Regions from separate parts of the Paenibacillus sp. BGI2013 genome, predicted to be linked through region 2. Evidence: riboswitches for the same ligand, from Rfam matches in the RefSeq annotation. Region 2 holds a riboswitch; the other holds the start of a gene.
What was found. A riboswitch is a leader RNA that binds a small molecule or an ion and turns the genes downstream of it on or off. The one in region 2 is predicted to bind glycine.
Positions count from the first base shown of each region.

Region 1: it holds a riboswitch for glycine, as region 2 does, so the genes downstream of both, sdaAB (L-serine ammonia-lyase, iron-sulfur-dependent subunit beta) here and gcvT (glycine cleavage system aminomethyltransferase GcvT) in region 2, are expected to answer to the same signal.

Region 1 covers NZ_PJFA01000016.1:29,921-39,899, reverse strand. The annotation lists gene CXK86_RS27445 (YhgE/Pip domain-containing protein) at 1-531, opposite strand, end outside; gene sdaAA (L-serine ammonia-lyase, iron-sulfur-dependent, subunit alpha) at 797-1,735, opposite strand; gene sdaAB (L-serine ammonia-lyase, iron-sulfur-dependent subunit beta) at 1,725-2,414, opposite strand; glycine riboswitch at 2,553-2,689, opposite strand; glycine riboswitch at 2,694-2,818, opposite strand; gene CXK86_RS32800 (collagen-like triple helix repeat-containing protein) at 2,953-5,115, opposite strand; gene CXK86_RS27425 (LolA family protein) at 5,322-6,413, opposite strand; gene CXK86_RS27420 (sensor histidine kinase) at 6,418-7,908, opposite strand; gene CXK86_RS27415 (response regulator transcription factor) at 7,905-8,615, opposite strand; gene CXK86_RS27410 (phosphotransferase enzyme family protein) at 8,808-9,824, opposite strand.
Region 2 covers NZ_PJFA01000009.1:183,756-193,734, forward strand. The annotation lists gene CXK86_RS21515 (endonuclease MutS2) at 1-439, shown strand, start outside; gene CXK86_RS21520 (cysteine-rich CWC family protein) at 486-830, shown strand; gene CXK86_RS21525 (mannitol-1-phosphate 5-dehydrogenase) at 891-2,036, opposite strand; gene CXK86_RS21530 (PTS mannitol transporter subunit IIA) at 2,033-2,467, opposite strand; gene CXK86_RS21535 (BglG family transcription antiterminator) at 2,464-4,566, opposite strand; gene CXK86_RS21540 (PTS mannitol transporter subunit IIBC) at 4,605-6,059, opposite strand; gene gcvH (glycine cleavage system protein GcvH) at 6,479-6,871, opposite strand; glycine riboswitch at 7,216-7,338, shown strand; glycine riboswitch at 7,342-7,442, shown strand; gene gcvT (glycine cleavage system aminomethyltransferase GcvT) at 7,659-8,795, shown strand; gene gcvPA (aminomethyl-transferring glycine dehydrogenase subunit GcvPA) at 8,792-9,979, shown strand, end outside.

The DNA.
Region 1 (9,979 bases), on a different contig from region 2:
GCGTGAAGATAACCCTACCGCAAGCGCATCGGACTGATCAGCAGTCATACCGGATTGATTCAGCACTCCGTGAATAACCTCCTGTTGTACTTCACGGTTCAATGTCGCTGTAACTTGTGCGGCTACGTTCTGCATCACACTTTTCACGGTAGCCACGTTTGATTCGTTCATCACATACTTCACTGTCATCGGTTTTGACAAGTCTTCTGCCTGCTGCATGAAACCTGATGGAATCTCAATAATCATGTACACATCCCGGTCCGTTAACATCTGTCTCGCTTCTTGCATCGATTCAGATGTTTTGACCTCGAAATTCAGGCCCGCTGCCAGAGACTCGGCCACCGGTTCAGCCGCTACCCCATCTTCATTCACGATGGTGACAGCCAATTGAGTCATTCTTTCGTTAACCTGGTCGTATCCGCTAAGCCAGATGATGTTAAAAAAAACCTGAAACAGCACAGCCGTAATTAAACCTACAATGGTGGCTCCGTTTTTCAAAAACAGCAGACTCGTCTGGAAAATACCTTTCATTCTATCCATCTCCTTTAATTTTGTTTCGCTCCTATATATATCGTATTGATATATGACAACAATTAATATATCTAACCGATATATAGATCGTCAATGTTTTTGTTTTTCTTCGTTGGAAAAAGACAAAAAAAGCCGATACATCTCTTCACCAGGAAGATTTGTACCGGCTTTTCATATCATGTAAGGACTCTTCTTCACCTTTAATAATCAAGGCTAAAGGCAGGCTCCACAAGTTAGCGTTAGATTTAATTCATATCAATCCGATTTATGCCTTAGTTTCTACGTCATTTTCAGCAGGGGACTCCGGCTCAGGCTCGGCACGCTTTGCCTTTGGTTTAGCCAACTTCTGCATCATTTTGCGGCCGGTTGGTGTCTGGGCCAGTCCACCTTGGGCTGTCTCCCGATGGCGGCTCGGCATTGCACTGCCTACTTCCAGCATGACATCGATGACTTCGTCTGACGGAATGGCACTACGCACTCCGGCCAGGGCCATGTCAGCCGCAGCCAGCGCCGTAACTGCACCCAGTCCATTACGGACGATGCACGGGATTTCAACAAGGCCTGCGACCGGATCGCAGATAAGGCCCAGTGTATTTTTTAACGCCAAACCAACGGCATGAACAACCTGTTCCGGTGTACCTCCACGCAGTTCAACCATGGCACCCGCAGCCATGCCGATAGCGGAACCCACTTCCGCCTGACAGCCACCTTCGGCCCCGGAGATAAATGAATTATTGGCGATAACATAACCAATTGCTCCCGCACAGAACAACCCGTTCACCAAATGTTCGTCCGTCCAGCCAAATCGCTCCTGTGAACTGATAAACACACCCGGGATGATGCCGCAGGAACCGGCTGTTGGTGTAGCCACGATCCGACCCATGGAGGCATTCACTTCAGATACACACAGGGCATACGCCATGGCAAGTGCGGAAGCATCTCCTGAGCAAGTCTCACCCTTGCGAATGTACTCGGCCATTTTTTTGCCGTCTCCACCTGTTAATCCACTGCGTGATGTCGTATCTTCCGTTAACCCTTTGCGTACCGCTTCCTTCATCACCTGATAATATTCAGACATCTGCTTCACAACATCCGCTTCCGGTGTATTGGTCTCCTGAACTTGCTCCTCGATCATCAGCTGAGCAATGGTTTTGGATTCCGCTGTACAGATCGTATTCAGTTCGTGCAAATGTTTAAACCGCATCCGAATCAACTCCTCTCTTCAAATCGATAACACGAATGTCCAATACATGGTCCAGCTCCCTTAGACGCTTGAGCATATCAGGATTAGGCACACCATCCATTTCCATCGCGGTAAGCGCTTCGCCATCACGGGCTTTCCGGTCCACCTGCATATACCCGATGTTAACCCCGGATGAACTGATCGTGGACGTCACTGACGCGAGTACGCCCGCTTTATCCGCATGCCGCAGAACGAGTGTTGGAAACTCACCACTAATCTGAACACGAAAATCATTCATCGAATGCACGGATACGCTTCCACCACCAATGGATGCACCGATTAAGGAGCAGGCACGTTCTCCATGCCACAACTCAATTTTGACCGTATTAGGATGAGGAGCAGGTAGGCCACTTGTATAAAACTCAACCTCCATGCCCGCTTCCTCTGCGTATTGCTCTGCATCCGGGATACGCGGATCGTCTGTGACATAATCCAGCAGACCGCCGATCAGTGCCAGATCTGTTCCGTGCCCCTGATACGTATCTGCAAATGAACCGTACAGCGTCAGCCGGGCACGATCTGGCGTACATCCTAGCCACTGTCGAGCAATTCTCCCTAACCTTGCCGCTCCAGCTGTATGTGAACTTGAAGGCCCCGTCATCGACGGACCAATAATTGAGAAAACATCTTTAAATCGCACCTTGTAACCCTCCATTATTAATCATGATTCATATTTGTAAAATGTATTCGTCATTTCGATCCAGGAGTTTCATCCACAATGTCCCTTATTTAGGTATGATGACATCAAAAAAGGACAGAAGAAGGCCTTAGGCCCTCTCTCTGTCCTCGATACCTGAGAGTTTCATGATCAGCAGTGTCTCACGACAAGGGTGCACTGCCTGCGATTACAGACAAGTTCACCGGGCTGACTGATCATATACCCCTTGGGTGGCGCAGTTCGCGCACTCTCCAGAGTTGCGTCCAACGATGGTACATTTACCTGAGAGATTAACCACTGCGCCGGGTGCGCAGCAGCTTGCTCCTTCGGTGCCTGAACACTAGCCATTTGACTCGGCTAACCCAGGTCTCTCCCGCTCGTTATCATCCGCTGTATTATCTTAATTCGATTCGAATTGGTATATTTCTAAATTTTTGATCAAGTATACCCATAGAGTAATGTACAATATCATATATGTCAACAAAAGTAACGTGTAATTATCATAAGTTCGATGTCTATTTTAACTGAAACGAATAGCATTCAGATTTCTCACTTCCGCTGAGGCACTCGTGACGTTGCTAGTTGTCGTAAATTGGATACTTATCGTGTATGCATTAGTCGTTGTAGTCGGGGATGTATCCACGTAAGTGTTGGAGGAAAGAAACCTCAACGTTCCCGAAGCATTACCGGTTCGTGAGAGTTGCAATTGATTAATTAAAACTCCGTTACGTCTCAGATTAATGTTATACGCAATACTCCAGTTAGACCCTACAACTATTGCTACTTGTGTACTATTATCGATTTTCACGCGTTGACCTGCCACTACAGGTACATTAAGTGTCTGAATCGTCGTTTCAGCTACTAATGAAAGACCCAACGCCGTGGTCTGGCTATCAGCAAACAAGGAAGAATCCGCAGGGGCAGAAGCTGCTGTCGATCCAGTAGCTCCTGTTGCGCCTGTGGCTCCGGTCGCTCCCGTTGCTCCCGTTACTCCGGCTGTCCCGGTTGTTCCGGTTACGCCTGTCGCACCTGTAGCCCCAGTGACTCCGGTCGCTCCCGTTGCTCCCGTTACACCAGCCGTCCCGGTTGTTCCGGTTACGCCTGTCGCACCTGTAGCCCCAGTGACTCCGGTCGTTCCCGTTGCTCCCGTTACACCAGCCGTCCCGGTTGTTCCGGTTACGCCTGTCGCACCTGTAGCCCCAGTGACTCCGGTCGTTCCCGTTGCTCCCGTTACTCCGGCTGTCCCGGTTGTTCCGGTTACGCCTGTCGCACCTGTAACCCCTGTGACTCCGGTCGTTCCCGTTGCTCCCGTTACTCCGGACGTCCCGGTTGTTCCCGTCACGCCTGTTGCACCTGTAACCCCAGTGACTCCGGTCGCTCCCGTTGCTCCCGTTACTCCGGACGTCCCGGTTGTTCCGGTTACGCCTGTTGCACCTGTAACCCCTGTGACTCCGGTCGTTCCCGTTGCTCCCGTTACTCCGGACGTCCCGGTTGTTCCGGTTACGCCTGTCGCACCTGTAACCCCTGTGACTCCGGTCGTTCCCGTTGCTCCCGTTGCGCCTGTATCTCCAGTGACTCCTGTTGCTCCCGTCAATCCGGTTGCACCTGTAACACCAGTATCTCCAGTCGCCCCTGTTACGCCTGTTGCACCTGTAGCCCCAGTAACTCCGGTCGTCCCCGTTACGCCTGTCGCACCTGTAACACCAGTAACTCCGGTCGTCCCCGTTACGCCTGTTGCGCCTGTAACACCAGTAACTCCGGTCGTCCCCGTTACGCCTGTTGCGCCTGTAACACCAGTAACTCCGGTCGTCCCCGTTACGCCTGTTGCGCCTGTAACACCAGTGACTCCGGTCGTCCCCGTCAGTCCTGTCGCTCCCGTATCTCCAGTAACTCCGGTCGCCCCCGTTACGCCTGTCGCACCTGTAGCCCCAATGACCCCAGTCGTTCCTGTTATTCCCGTACTACCGGTGACACCTGTGGCTCCAGTAGACCCTGTCTCCCCTGTGCTCCCGGTGACTCCAGTCGTTCCTGTTATTCCTGTACTCCCAGTAACACCCGTCACTCCGGTAAGCCCTGTCTCTCCTGTGGTCCCCGTACTTCCAGTAGCGCCCGTGACTCCTGTCACTCCGGTAGATCCTGTCTCCCCCGTGGTCCCAGTGACACCGGTCTCTCCGGTCTCTCCCGTCGATCCCGTAGTTCCTCCAGGAGGACCAGTAACTCCTGTCAGTCCTGTAACACCTGTAGCCCCTGTAGGACCAGTTGTTCCCGCAACCCCTGCTGTCCCTGTAGCTCCAGTCGCACCCGTTACCCCGACTAGACCGGGGTTCGCTCCTAACAATTCCTCAGACACCAAACGATGTGCCGTTACCAGTTGACCGTTCTCGTTTTTCCCCCATACCGAAATCTGAACTTCATCCTCCGTATCATCACCTGTGATAAATATAAACTCAAATGCATCCAAATCTGCATAATAGTCATTTGTTATAACCTGGTTAGGCAAAACATTAAACAATTCCTCAACGTATAGTGTGCGAACACCATTCAAATAATATCCTTGAACCAGAACGGTAGAGAAACTAGTGAGACTCCAATTGTCTAATTTCACTGTAATTCTCTGTGTAGGACGCTCGCCGCTTCCCACCACTATATTATTTTCTATTGGCCCTGTTGATAAAACAGCCATCCTGCGATGCCCCTTTCTCCTGCCTCCATCACCAAATCAAGATTGTCTTCTATGAATATGCATATTGAACTGTAAACGTGAAGTTGCCTCTTGCCTTTTTGGAATGGACTGAAAGGAGATCGAATAGATATCCACCACACCAAAAGGAGAATATACAAAAAAAGCTGCCGCTCGTTTCTGCGGCAACCTTATTGTTATTCTTTAGCTCATCTAGACGGATTGGAAAGGGTCAGTTCTTCCGCCCAAGCTTGCAGCTTTGCCTTTGTCCATCCTTCGTTTTCACCCATGATGGAGTACCGCAAGCCATTCTCACTCCATGATATGTTCCGAATGCTCTTCATATATGAACCCTCGGTGTTACGAACCTTAATCTCGGCTTCATCCGGTATTAGTGTATCGTCCACATTTTCTTCCGGCATCTTGAATACCGTCAGGCTGACTTCTACCTTGTCGTTACTTACATAATACAAGGTTACTTCATCTCTGCTCAGCTCACCGCGTGATGTAGACATTTCGATCCGTGATAGTTCGAATTCTCCACTCATGTCCTGTAGGAACGGCTGTTCCAACGCTTTTTCCGCTTCCTCTAGGGTCACTTCGGAATTCTGCATCATATCGTTCAAGTCCTTCACATCGACCTCCTTAGGGATGTCAATTACGAAAGTATCCTTTGTGAATTCAGGGTCATACTGAATCGGATCATAGACCATTTCTGATTTTCCATCCCCATACGCGCTGTTTACTTTGACAATCATCCACGTTTTGGGATCTACCCAATACTCTGAAGATATGGAGAATGCGCCTTCTTCTTTTGGTGTCAATTCAATATGAATGACGTCCTGTCCATGAAGTTTCTCCTGTCCCATCATATTCACATCATGCGTAGTACGTAACCGCTCTAGTTGATCGAGCAATATTTGCTTCTGGGTTTGATTAGGTTGTTGTGACACGGATGATGCATCCATGGAATATGCTGCCCCTGTTTCTTTTTCATATATGATGATCTTCTTTCCATCATTAACTGCGTAACTGACATTGCCATTCTCTGATGTTTCCGTGCGCTTTCGTCCGGTTTCACCATCTACCCATTCCTTAATTTGCATCGTGTTAGTCAGCTTGTCATCCGCCCATATCTTCATCACACCTTCCGCATAATACGAGGCGGGTTCTGTTTCTGCTGAGACAACCTTCTCAATCATCTCATCTCCTGACATAGACAGCATATCCTTCTCCGCGCAACCTCCAAGCAGGGCGCCTGCCAACACAGCAGTACCCAGCATCATCCATCCTTTTTTCATCATCTTATCCACCCTCTCTGCGTTTACATTCTCCATGTTCAGGCAATCGGCATACTGCCAGCGTTCCATATCCTTCGTATGACCACATGCGCATATCCCCTCCGTGCTTTATTGCAACCCGTTTGGCTATACTCAATCCCAATCCCGAACCACCTGCATATGTCTTCTCCTCCTGATTCTGGTGTTGAACATAGGGTTCGAAGATACGAATGAGCTGTTCCTCAGGAATAGCAGGACCTTCGTTTTGTACTATGATCAATGTTGCTCCCGCCCTGTAGTTATCCAATTCAGCTCTAAGCGAAGGAATAATCCATTCAGGAAGCTCCCAATCTGAAGCAATAACCCCTAGTCCCATTACACCGTTCGTCCTTGTGTGGCGTAGTGCATTATTTATCAGATTATCTGTCAGGCGCATCAGTTGTTCGGGATGAACTCGGTACAGTTGATCTGTGCGGACATCCATCTTCACGTCAATCTGACCACGCTCGGCAAGTCCCTCATAGCCCCCAAGCAGCATATCAAAAAACTCTTCACCTTCCACCTTAACCATGGCCATCTCCGATTCACTGGAACCCAACGCCGTATACATCTCAAGTTCACTAATCATCTGTTTCATCCGCTCCACATTTCCGAGCAGCACATCCTGATATTCCTGCCTTTCAAGGCGTTTCAGTTGACGATCACCGTTAAGTACTTCCGTATAGGCACTAATGGACATCAACGGTGTTTTCAGATCATGGGATAACGAGGCGATCATGAGCTCTTTTTCTTTTTGCTCCCTCTCCACATCGGCCTGAGTATGTCTGATCTTGTCTTGCATTGCATCAAACTGTTGGAGCAAGATGCCCATTTCATCATGACGAACAGGTACCACATCCGTAGCAGCCTCTCCCCGTGCAAAAGCATCCATTCGTTCTATGAGATATTTCATCGGCCGAAAGAGCTTTCGGGATAGCAACCACAGCACTGTTCCGTATAACAGAATAAAGAAAGTAGCAGCGAGACCCATGACCCAGGTAGTCCGCAAGGATATGCCTTCCAGCCAATCTCCACGCAGCATGACGATTTCGTAAATGCCTACCAACTCACCTTTTTCCCATACGGGTTTCTTCAACGAGAATGTACGATGACGAATCTGTAAGTTGTACAAATTACGATACAGCTCCGCCCCCCCAACGGTGTAAGCTCCAGCAGACCATGTACTCCCCTCTGATGTGTACACCCGAATCCCTGTTGGTAAATACAGAGCAAAGTTCACCCGACCATTCTCCAATTCAGAGAGTGCAGCGAAAGCATCAGGCGAGTGCAGCTGGTACAGTCCCGGGTCAGATAAAGCCAGTTCAATAGGAGCCAATTGTCCGGACAACTCCACATATTCCGTTACGGCACGCTGATCATTGTAATAGTTATACAGGGAGTACAGCGCCCACCCAGCAGCGACAGGTAGCAGCATTACAATGAGGAAGGCAAGCATTAACCAGTACTTCAACTTCATTCCTCAGGCTCCCCCACGAACCGGTAACCACTGCCCCACACCGTCTGAATCCAGCGTGGATGATGGGGCTCGTCACCAATCTTGGCCCGAAGGCTCTTCACATGAACTGTGACTGTACTCGAGTTCCCCGCCTCTGGCTGACTCCAGACATGTTCATACAGTTCCGCCTTGGTAAACACCCGGCCAGGATGAGAAGCAAGCAGTATGAGCAAAGCCCATTCCTTGTTGGTTAGTGCCACATGTTCTCCATGAACCTGTGCGCGCTGATTCAAATAATCAATCGATAACCCATCGTTATACTGTCTATCTGTCGAATCCGGCTCTACGCCCTGATATCTGCGGTACCTATTCAGATGAGATTTAATGCGAGCTGTAAGTTCCGTTAGACTGAAGGGCTTCGTAATATAATCGTCAGCTCCCAGCCCAAGCCCCCTGACTTTGCTCTCTTCCTCGATTCGAGCACTCATCATGAGCAGCGGAACATCGCTGATCAGTCTAATGTTTTTGCATACCGTGAACCCATCCATTTCCGGTAGCATCAGATCCAACAAGACTAATTGATAGGTTCCTTCCCTAAAGTCTTCCCAGCTCTCCAAACCGCTTGATGCCCAAGTTACCCCATAACCCTCATGACGTAGATGATCTCTCAAAATACGGGCAATCTCCGGATCATCCTCCACCAGCAATATATTCTCGCTGTCTCTCATCGCTGCTTCATCCTCCCATGACTATATTGTAGCTAAGAAAAGTTGACTCTCCTCAGAGTTTATACTTTCTTCATAAATGTCCATTACGATCGCTATCTAATGCATGCAAAAAGAGCACCCCGATTGTTCAGGACGCCCAGGTAATATTCACAATCTTAATCCTAAGTTATAGCTCCTAGAAAAGGAAACACCTCATAACTCATAGAAGATGCTCTCATTCTGTACATAGGGTCTACAATACTTGCTGCATAGCTTCGGCATGCGATCTTTCATCCATTCGTGCCTCGACTCATTCGCCATCTGAAAGGCATAATAACCCAGTGTAAAGATCAACATAAACCCTTCCATTAACCGGATATCACGATCCGTCAGTGGTGCGATCTGTTGGGTATAACCGGATAAAAATATGTCACGTTCCTCCCGATTGAACATAAGTGCCGCCCCTCCGGCATCAAAAAGATAATATCCATAACCGTGTAGACAAAAATCAATCATGGAAATTCCCTGCTCCGTTATCAGCAGATTGTTGCGAGTAATATCCCCATGAATGATCCCCCATGTCCCTGCGTGATGCGGGTATGTTTCTAACTGCTCATTAATGTTCTCAAACGTCTCACGAAGCAGATCGAAGTCTTCCGTTGTAAAAATCCCCAGTCGGACGCCTTCTTCTAGCTGCCCGAGCATGACCAATTTCTCATGGCTATTGCCATATGCCGGGCGTACATTTGTCCGATCTGTCTGATTCTGAACACGTCCATATTGATGAAGCATCTGCAGTTGTGCCCCAAGATCATAGATCTGCTCTGTTGTCAGCCGTTCTCCCTGCTGGATGTCCCTTCCCTCAATCCACTCCAGTACTGTACAGCAGATTTCTTTCCCTGCCTCACTTGTCCATACCGTGACCCATTCACCCGATACATTCCGTACCGGATGCTGAACGCGCAATGCTGTCGTTGCGTTTAACTCATGAAGCAGGTTCATCTCTGCCTCCAGCGCAGGAAGCGTATGCTGAATGCCGGTCATACTTGCATATGCGGCTTGATGGATACGTAGCAGATACTTCTGCCCGCTTGCTTCATCAACGACATGATACGTCAGATTCTCATTATGACGAATATATGAAACGACAGGTTTCTCAATAGTGTAGTTCTGTATAATCTGAGCTGCCATATGGTCGTAAGACATCTGATCCGTAGTGATTATTAACATCTCCTTCGAAGTCATGTAAACGTTCTCTTCACACTAAATATCGTAGCATAATGTTTATCCCGCATACAGAAAATCCCACTAAAATTATAAATTAAAAAAGCACAACCCCCGAACAACCGTCCAGGCATTGTGCTTTCTTTTGTCTCTATTATTTC
Region 2 (9,979 bases):
GGAAACTCCGGCCCTGACGCCTGATCGTTCCGTTGCAGAATCAGTCAGCCCAGCAGAGTTATCCAAGTGGGATAAGTGGAAGCAACCAAAAGATTCATTAGGTCTCCACAAAAAGACAACAACCAGAGAGTCGGATTCTCCTACTCCTGCCAAAACTTTTCGCAAAGGAGATCGGGTGTATGCGGCCTATCTTAATCAGTCGGGCATCGTCTGTGATGTCGAGGATAGCCGTGGAAATATCGGGGTCATGTTACGTGGACGCAAAGTAAAAATCCATAAGAAACGCCTGACCCTGCATATATCTGCCGATGAGCTTTATCCGGGTGACGATTATGACTTGGACATTATGCTAGAAACAAAGGAAAATCGAAAGAAACGTAAGTTGATGGGACGCAAACATGTGGAAGGCCTACAGATCGAATTACCGCCTGAAGAATAGCCGATGAGAGAAACAGATGTGGTGAACTGGAAGTCATATATACAGAGTGAAATCCATAATCACCGGCGTATTTCTGTTATACTGGGACCAGTATGTTCAACTTCAGCTCGTAGCTATTCCACAGGGAGGGAAAAACTGTATGTCTGCAGAACAAGACGATCAAGAGCACATCCATATCGATGTTCTTGTCTGCCCATTATGCGGGGAAGCTAATCGCTGTTCCTATGCCGCAGGACATCCTCATTCGGAATGCTGGTGTAACCGGGCTACTTTCCCCGAGGGTGTGTTTGACCGCATTCCGCCAGAGCAGCGCCGAAAATCCTGCATATGTCAACGCTGTTTGGACGACTATGCCGATAAACGCCAACCAAAAGAAGAGCCACACAGTTAATAACTGTATGGCTCTTCTTCATTATGCCTCATCAATACTGTTAGCTTGCTACCACTGTTCTTACATTTGGTTATACTGGGCAACAGCCTGTTCAAGCACCGGATGATGCTCATCCATGGACGTATAATGGTGGAGCGCAGCTGTAATCCCCTTCTGGCGGATCATGTTCTGCAGTTCAACTGCTTCCGGATCATCGGAGACATCGAACTTGCAGGCTGCTGCCATACCCATAGCCAGATAAGTCGTATCAGTTCCATCCGCATATGCCTGAAGGGCCGGGCGAACCAGACGATCATTCGGAGACAACTTGCGCAACGGGGAACGACCAACACGAGTAACCTCATCAGTAAGATACGGGTTTACGAATCGTCCCAATATTTTGACAATATACTGCTCATGTTCTTCCGGGTTGAATGCAAAACGCTTCACTAGAACTTTTCCAGTTTCCTGCAAAGCACCGTAGACAATCGATTTCACCTTTTCATCAGCAATAGCCTTCTGAATCGTGTCATACCCGTGCACATTACCTATATATGCTGCAACGCAGTGTCCTGTATTAACAGTGAACAGCTTCCGTTCGATATACGGCTCCAGATCATCGACATATACAATGCCCTCAATCGGTTTGAATGCTGGAGCCATCTGGGAACGATCCACCACCCACTCGTAAAAAGGCTCCACCTGTACATGCAGAGGATCTTCATGATGCTGAATAGGTACAATCCGGTCTACGGCCGAGTCGGGAAAATAAATGTACTGATCTGCAAGGGAACGTACCTTTTCATCGAGTAGAGAATATACATGCTCTTTCAATTGTGTACTTGCTCCAATGGCGTTCTCGCAAGCGATAATGTGAAGCGGGTTTTGTGCCGGACCGGAATTCAGTCTTTTCTCAAGTCCCTTTGCAATACCTGGTGCAATATGTTTCAGCACGCCTACGCCCACCGCGGTTGTAATCAGATCAGCTTCCACCACGTTTTGGGCAACCGTCTCCAGCTGGGTTCCATCGATTGCATTTACACCTGTAACGGTCTCCTGATCCTTGCTCTCGTTGGCCAGTTCCACCGTATACTGCCCCCGTTGCTGGAGAGCCGTTACCAAGGTCTGATTCACGTCGGAGAAAACAACCTCATACCCTGCACGGGAGAGGATCAAGCCGATAAACCCGCGTCCAATGTTACCTGCGCCAAAGTGTAGGGCCTTCATAGCTCCATTTCACTTTCCAGAATAGTTATAACTTCTTCGGCTGTTTTCGCCAGACGCAGAGCCTCCATATTCTCATCCTCAGCACAGATCACCGCGATGCTAGTCAAGATCTCCATATGTTCCCCGCCTTGAGCCGCGATACCAATGACCATATAGGCTTTTTCTTCGCCAAAATCAACACCCTGTGGATACTGAATGACAGAGATACCTGTCGATAAAATGAAAGCTTTGGATTCCTTTGTACCGTGCGGAATAGCCAAGCCGTTCCCTACATAGGTCGAGACAATCTCTTCACGCTCAATCATCTTCTCAATGTAATCAGCGGTAATATGTCCCGCATCCTTCAGAATCTGCCCTGCCATGCGAATCGCTTCGTATTTGTCCTGAGCCGTCGCATTCATGATGACTTTATCTGTTGTTAACATACTCATAATGGTTGACCTCCAATTTCGGTTTTACTGCGATAAAATCCAACAAGTTCCTGGGACAGGTAATGAATGAGTTCATCCCTGATTCCTTTTTCCAGCAATGTAATCATTTCCTCCTGTAATAACAGTGCGCTGATCTCACTGAGAACCTCCAGGCTTTCCTTGGATAATTCTCTGGGACCGAGCATCAAGAGGACATGGGTAACTCCTGCCGGATCATCCGGCGTACAGAGGAGTGGCTCAGTGAGCTGAAACAAGCTAATAGACGGCCTGTAAATTCCCTCACTGCGTGTATGAAACAGCGCAAGTCTTGTACCGGGAATCTTCTGACTCCCCACTGCTTCACGTGCCTCCAACCGTTTTGCGATCTCCCCCGGTTCCTTCAACACACCAGATCCATGGAGTACGTTGCACATCGCATATACGGTTTTATAGAAACCGATATCTTGGTTATCCAACGGATACACCTGAAACTTGCCAATAATTCGGACGATTTCAACTAAAATAGCTTCCATTCCATCCGGGTCCGAGTAACGACTTGTCGTCTGAACCTCGGCTTCACGGGGCTTATTATGCTGTCGTTGTAATGTTGTTGTTCGGATAAAATGACGCAGACGTTCGCTCTCTTCTGCCGTAAGCAGTGGACTCACTTTGTAATACTGATGCTCATCCATCGGCAGATCAACAGTGGATAACACCAGATCATATTGATCTGTAGGCATCCGGGCAGCTTCATACCAGGACACGCTGTCCATGATCCGAATCTCGGGAATCTCCTTGGACAGTCGGCTGGAGAGCATACGTGATGAGCCGATTCCGCTTGTACACACGATGATTGCCCTGATCTCACGTTTCAGTGCACGTAACCTCTCGATGGAAGCGCCAAAATGCATGACCAGGAAACCAATTTCTTCATCCGGAACTTCTGTGCCTGGCCAAGCTTGATGCACGGATTGTTTGACCTCTTCGAAGAGGGAATCATAATCCTTGCGAATCTGCTGCAGTAGCGGATTACGAATTATCTGTTGCCCTTCAATCCGCTCCATTACAGGTTGCATATGACCAAGCAGACCTTCACGAAGCAAACGATCCTCATGAAAGGCGTAATGCGTTCTCGCCTGCATCTGATCAATCAGTGAATGTACCCTGTCCAGTAAAATCAAGTCATCTATTGGCAACAGCCGCGAAGAGTGAATTCGCTGCTCTGTCTCAACTAATAGTCTGTGAAAATAAGCTTGCTCATCTTGGGAGAATGTCAGCCCCAGCTGGGTCGATAACACACCACACAAGCGGGAAGCCATACAAGGTGGAACCTTCATCTCATCCTGCTCTGCGACTTCATCTCCCTTGTTCTCCAGGGGAGGTATACGGCCAATACCAAAGCCTTTACGAATACGTACAACCGCTACGGATAATTGAATCAGCAACTTCATGTATTGGCGTTCCGGGATGTTCTCCAGCCATTCGATGTCTGGTTGCCATAATGCATTTTCGACCGTAAGCACATCACCGTGTCCAATCATATCCAACAATTTTTGGTTTACGATGGAGCCTCCCTGTTCTGGCTGTCTTCCGAATAGGTCCGACTCATCCAAAAATTCGAGAGCAAGTGCAGCTATGGCTGTGCGATGAATCGTCTCACTTCCGTTAATCTTGACGCCATATCCTCGTCTGCGAACCAGCTTTAGTCCCGCCTGACGAATTCGTGACTCCAGATCGTCCAGATCAGTGGTTACGGTGGATACGGTCACTTTCAGATCCGAAGCCAAGGCGAGTAACTTTACAGGCTCCGGTTCATCCAGCAGGATGCAAAGCATGAAGAGCTTACGCTCTTCTGGCGTAAACTCTACATATTCTTTACCCTCTAGTTGCTGGCGCAATACAGCCAGATCATCGGAACTGGCATCGATTCGGATACCGGTTCCTGATTTTTTTTCCAGCCTCATGCCCAAAGGTTCAAGCCATTGTTCAATCATTTGCAGCTCCCGGTGAACCGTTCGGGTACTGACCTTTACTTCAACGGCGATTTCGCCGGCAGTGACTTCATGTGGATGCTCCAGCAGGAACTCCACGATTTCACGTTGTCTTTTGGTAATACTCATATCTCAGCCTCCGGCTCAGGGAAAACAAATGCGTGCAATTACTTCAGACGTTCAACGAGCGCATCGTATTCCGGGCTTTTTAGGAAGTTGTCGATGGATATATGTTCTGCGTTCGGCGCAACGGAGCGGGCACGATCGGTCAATACTTGTTGTGTGATCACCACGTCTGCATCCGGCGGGATATCACTGATAGCCGTATTTGTCACCGTAACGTCAATCCCCTCTGCCTTCATCTTCTTGCGTAGAATGGAAGCACCCATGGCACTTGACCCCATGCCTGCATCACAGGAGAAGACAATTTTCTTCACGTCTGTTTTGACGGTAGAAGAAGCCATATCTGCGGCTCTGTCTGCTTCACGTTGATTAGCCGTAATACCAGCGTTTGGCAGGGTTCCTTGACTCTTCATGTCTTTCATCCGACTGGATGCGGACTCCAGATCTTCGTCCTTTTGTTTACCCGTTTTCAGCAACACTGCTGCAACCAGGAAAGAAACGACGGCTGCTACAAGCACCCCTGCGAACATCGGCAGGTATCCACCTTTTGGTGTTAAGAAGAAATACGCGATAATACTACCCGGTGATGGTGCTGAAACAAGTCCTGCTCCGGTGAGCATGAATGTTAATGTACCTGCGACGCCACCCGCAATTGCGGCAAGAATCAGAATCGGTCTCATCAGAATGTAAGGGAAGTAGATCTCATGAATTCCCCCGAAGAAATGAATGATTACGGCACCCGGTGCAGAAGATTTGGCCATTCCGCGTCCGAAGAAACAGTAAGCAAGTAAGATACCAAGTCCCGGACCCGGGTTTGATTCAAGCATGTATAATACGGATTTTCCTAATTCTCTCGCTTGATCTGTTGCAATTGGTGTAAGAATCCCGTGGTTGATTGCATTGTTCAGGAACAATACTTTACCTGGTTCAATGATTAGGTTGACCAGCGGCAGCAAACCAAGATTCATTAAGCCCTGTACACCGGCAGATAATACTTTGCTAATCGCTTCTACAGCAGGCCCGATGCCCAGTAGCGCAAAAATCCCCAATATCCCACCAATAATACCGGCTGAGAAGTTGTTAACAAGCATTTCAAATCCGGCTTTAACTTTACCTTCAATGGATTTATCAAACTTTTTAATGATCCATGCTGCCAGTGGTCCGGCAATCATGGCACCGAGGAACATCGGAATATCACTACCCACGATGACCCCGATGGTCATAATGGCACCCACGACACCACCACGCTGACCATGCACCATCGTACCCCCGGTGTAACCAATTAACAGTGGCAGCAAATATTTGATCATCGGATCGACTAGCTGCGCAAGCGTCTCGTTAGGGAACCAGCCTGTTGGAATGAACAGAGCTGTAATTAATCCCCAGGCGATGAACGCTCCCATATTCGGCATGACCATACCACTCAGGAATCGGCCAAAACGCTGAACACCTACCCGTAGCCCACCTTTGGAATTGGACGATTGGTCCAAATTACTCATTGTATTATCCTCCTTGGATCAAGTGATTATGATTTATGAAAGGGGTATCATTTCTCCCCTGCTGTAATCCTAAGCGAGAATGCTCTCCTGTTCAATGAAATGAAAGCGTACTTTCGTCATGAACAATGATGACAACATTAGGTTATGTAATCGTTTTACTTGATGCATAATGGCTGAACCCATTGGTACACAAGGATTTTCTTGCCTATGACTTTTGTCATTTCCAGAATCATTTTCTAAACTATAGCTTGGTCCAATCAGGTGATTTACATCCACAATCTGCTTCATTCCACATTCAAAACCATTCTTGGAAAGCACAAAAAACCTGTGCAAGCATCCGGCTCACACAGGTCGAAACAATATGAAGCTCATATCATTTAATTATAAAATATATGTTAATAAGTACAAGTTCGTTGATACTATTCTTCCGTATGTTTCCGATACGCGTCTGCATTCATCAATGTAGACAATGCTGCTGTCAGATCTCCCTCAACACGGATCTCAATCATCCAGCCTTCCTCGTAAGGAGAGCTGTTCACAAGTTCAGGGGAGTCCTGCAACGAATCATTCACCGCAATGATTGAACCAGTGACGGGAGAGAACAAGTCCGACACCGTTTTGACCGATTCGATCGTTCCAATGCTGTCCTCTGCTTTTACATTGGTTTCAAGGTCAGGCAATTCCACAAACACAATGTCACCCAGCTGATGCTGCGCGAACTCGGTAATGCCAATACGTACAGTATCCTCCCCTACGGTTTGCACCCATTCGTGCTCTTCACTGTACAGGAAATCACTTTTTAATTCGCTCATCGATATCCGCCTCGCTTTTCATTAAATGAGTGCATGCGTTCTTTGACCTTAACCTTTTTCCCAGAACATAGCGTATGACATTTTTGAATCAAATGTCAAGATACCTCACAATTTATTTGCTGAATACCTCTAAATTCTGTAACCGGATTACACTCTTTCTTCATATACTGGTGAATATTAGAATAGTAAGCGTAGTCTTTTTAAATACACGAACAATAAGTTAAAAACTAAATTAAATATTCGGTTTTAAATCATTATCTATGATATCGTTCTTGACATCAGTAGTGGATTCACGTTTTAATGAGAGGAGTAAATGTGTTTATTGGACTATGTTATACCCGCGGATGAATGTAAAGGGAGAGATTACCCGTGACACCCGATTCGGGATGTACATGAGGTAACGCCGAAGGAGTAAACCACCGATAAGCGGGGGTGAATCTCTCAGGCAAAAGGACTTTTACGGGACGCAACTCTGGAGAGCATCTATTCGCCCTGTGCGGGCGTTATGATCACCCAAGGGGAAACCTGCTGCGCAACGCAGCGGGGTAACTCTCAGGTACAAGGGACAGAGCCTTAGAATACAGCGTGCTACTTGGCATGCCGATTCTTTGGCCTGTCCTTTTCCTTTTTCCCAAAAAACGAAAAACAGGATGTAGAATGGCGCTGCCATAGCTGCCTTACCATACTTATGTGATGAAAATATCTAGCTGAAAATTTAAAAATACCCTGGTTCATTGATCCACGATTGTATATCCGGCCGGCTGACGGCCCATGACGAGGTGATTTGATGTCTGATTTGCTTAGAACACCACTCTTCCCACTATATCAGCAATATGAAGGCGTACGGTGCATTGATTTTGGAGGCTGGGAGCTTCCCGTACAATTTAGCGGAATCCAGAAAGAACATGAAGCGGTACGCGAGCGTGCTGGACTGTTTGATGTATCCCATATGGGCGAATTCACTGTACAGGGTGAGCAGGCTGAAGTTTTTTTGCAACAAATGATGACTAATGATGTGACCACGCTGGTTCCCGGTCAAGCCCAGTACACCCTGATGTGTTATCCAGATGGCGGTGTGGTGGATGATCTGCTCGTGTATAAGCTGGAAGATCAGCATTATATGCTTGTGGTTAACGCCTCCAACATCGACAAGGATTGGGCGTGGCTGCAAGAGCACTTGATCCCCGGCGTAAGCATGACCAATGATTCGGAGCAGACGGCGCTACTCGCCTTGCAAGGTCCACTGGCTGTAGACATTATCGGGAAAGTTACAGATACGGATGTAAGCTCGATTGAACCGTTTCGTTTTGTGCAGGATGCTGAAGTATGTGGAGTAAAATTACTGTTGTCCCGTACCGGTTATACCGGTGAAGATGGCTTTGAGCTATATGTTCCTGCAGATCAGGCCGCTGTGGTCTGGAATGGGTTAATGCAAGCCGGTGAAGGTCACGGACTTGTACCGACAGGCCTCGGTGCTCGGGATACACTGCGCTTTGAAGCAAAGCTCCCTCTGTATGGACAGGAATTGTCGGCAACTATCTCTCCGCTTGAGGCTGGTGTTGGCATGTTTGTGAAGCTGAATGCCGGACCTTTTATCGGACACGAAGCCTTGTTACAGCAAAAAACTGACGGGCCCGCCCGCAAACTGGTCGGCATCGAAGTGTTGGAGCGCGGTATTCCCCGCCCCCACTATCCGATTTACGCCGAAGGCGTACAGATTGGTGAAGTGACAACAGGCACGCAATCACCTACATTGAAGCGTAATCTGGGGCTTGCCCTCATCGACAGCAAATACGCTGCGCTGGGAACCCCGCTTGAGATTGAGATCCGCGGCAAGAAACTAAAAGCCGAGGTCGTGAAGACCCCTTTTCATAAACGGACACGTACGTCGAAGACACCTACTCAAGGAGCTGATCAAGCATGAGCAAGCACCGTTACATTCCCATGACTGAACAAGATCAGAGCGCCATGCTCGCAACCATCGGTGTGGATACGCTGGAGGATCTGTTTCAGGACATTCCAAAAGAGATTCGTTATCAGGGCGAGCTGCCCGTATCCTCCAAACTTGATGAATATGCGCTGACACGTCACATGTCCAAACAAGCCGGCGCCAACGCCAATTTCGAAACACACGCCAGCTTCCTCGGCGCTGGCATATATGATCATCATGTTCCTTCCGTCATCAATCATGTCATTTCCCGTTCCGAGTTTTACACTGCCTACACACCTTATCAGCCTGAGATCAGCCAAGGTGAACTACAGGCCATTTTCGAATTTCAATCCTACATCTGTGAATTAACCGGTATGGCTGTAGCGAATGCCAGTATGTATGATGGCGCAACTGCCTTTGCCGAAGCAGGAAACCTGGCCGCAGCGGCAACTCGTCGCAAACAGCTCATCGTATCCCGTACCGTTCATCCGGAAGCCCGTCAGGTATTGCAGGCGTATGCGCACGGACTCCGTCTGGAGATTGTCGAGATTGGTTATAAAGATGGCGTCACTGATTGGGATGCCCTGCAAGCCGCCATATCGGACGATACCGCTGCTGTCATGATCCAGAGTCCGAACTTCTTTGGTGCTGTGGAAAATGTGAAGCAGGCTGCCGACCTCGTGCATGCGCACAAGGGCCTGCTCGTTGTAAGTGCAAACCCGCTATCGCTGGGTCTGCTGGAAGCCCCAGGCAAGCTGGGTGCCGACATCGTTGTAGGTGATGCGCAGCCCCTCGGCATCGCCGCTTCACTCGGCGGCCCAACATGCGGATATTTCGCCGTATCCCAGCCTCATATGCGCCGAATTCCTGGCCGAATTGTAGGCCAAACAACGGATCGCAACGGCAAGCGTGGTTTTGTACTGACACTGCAAGCACGTGAACAGCACATCCGCCGCGAAAAGGCGACATCCAATATCTGTTCCAACCAGGCTTTGCTTGCACTCAGCGCATCTGTGTATATGTCCATCATGGGTAAACAGGGCATGATCGATGTCGCGGATCTGAATTTGCAAAAGAGTCATTACACCCTCAATACATTAACTGCGATTCCTGGAGTTAGCCTTACTTTTAATGCACCAACATTTAATGAGTTTGTTATTAAGCTTCCTGAAGGAACC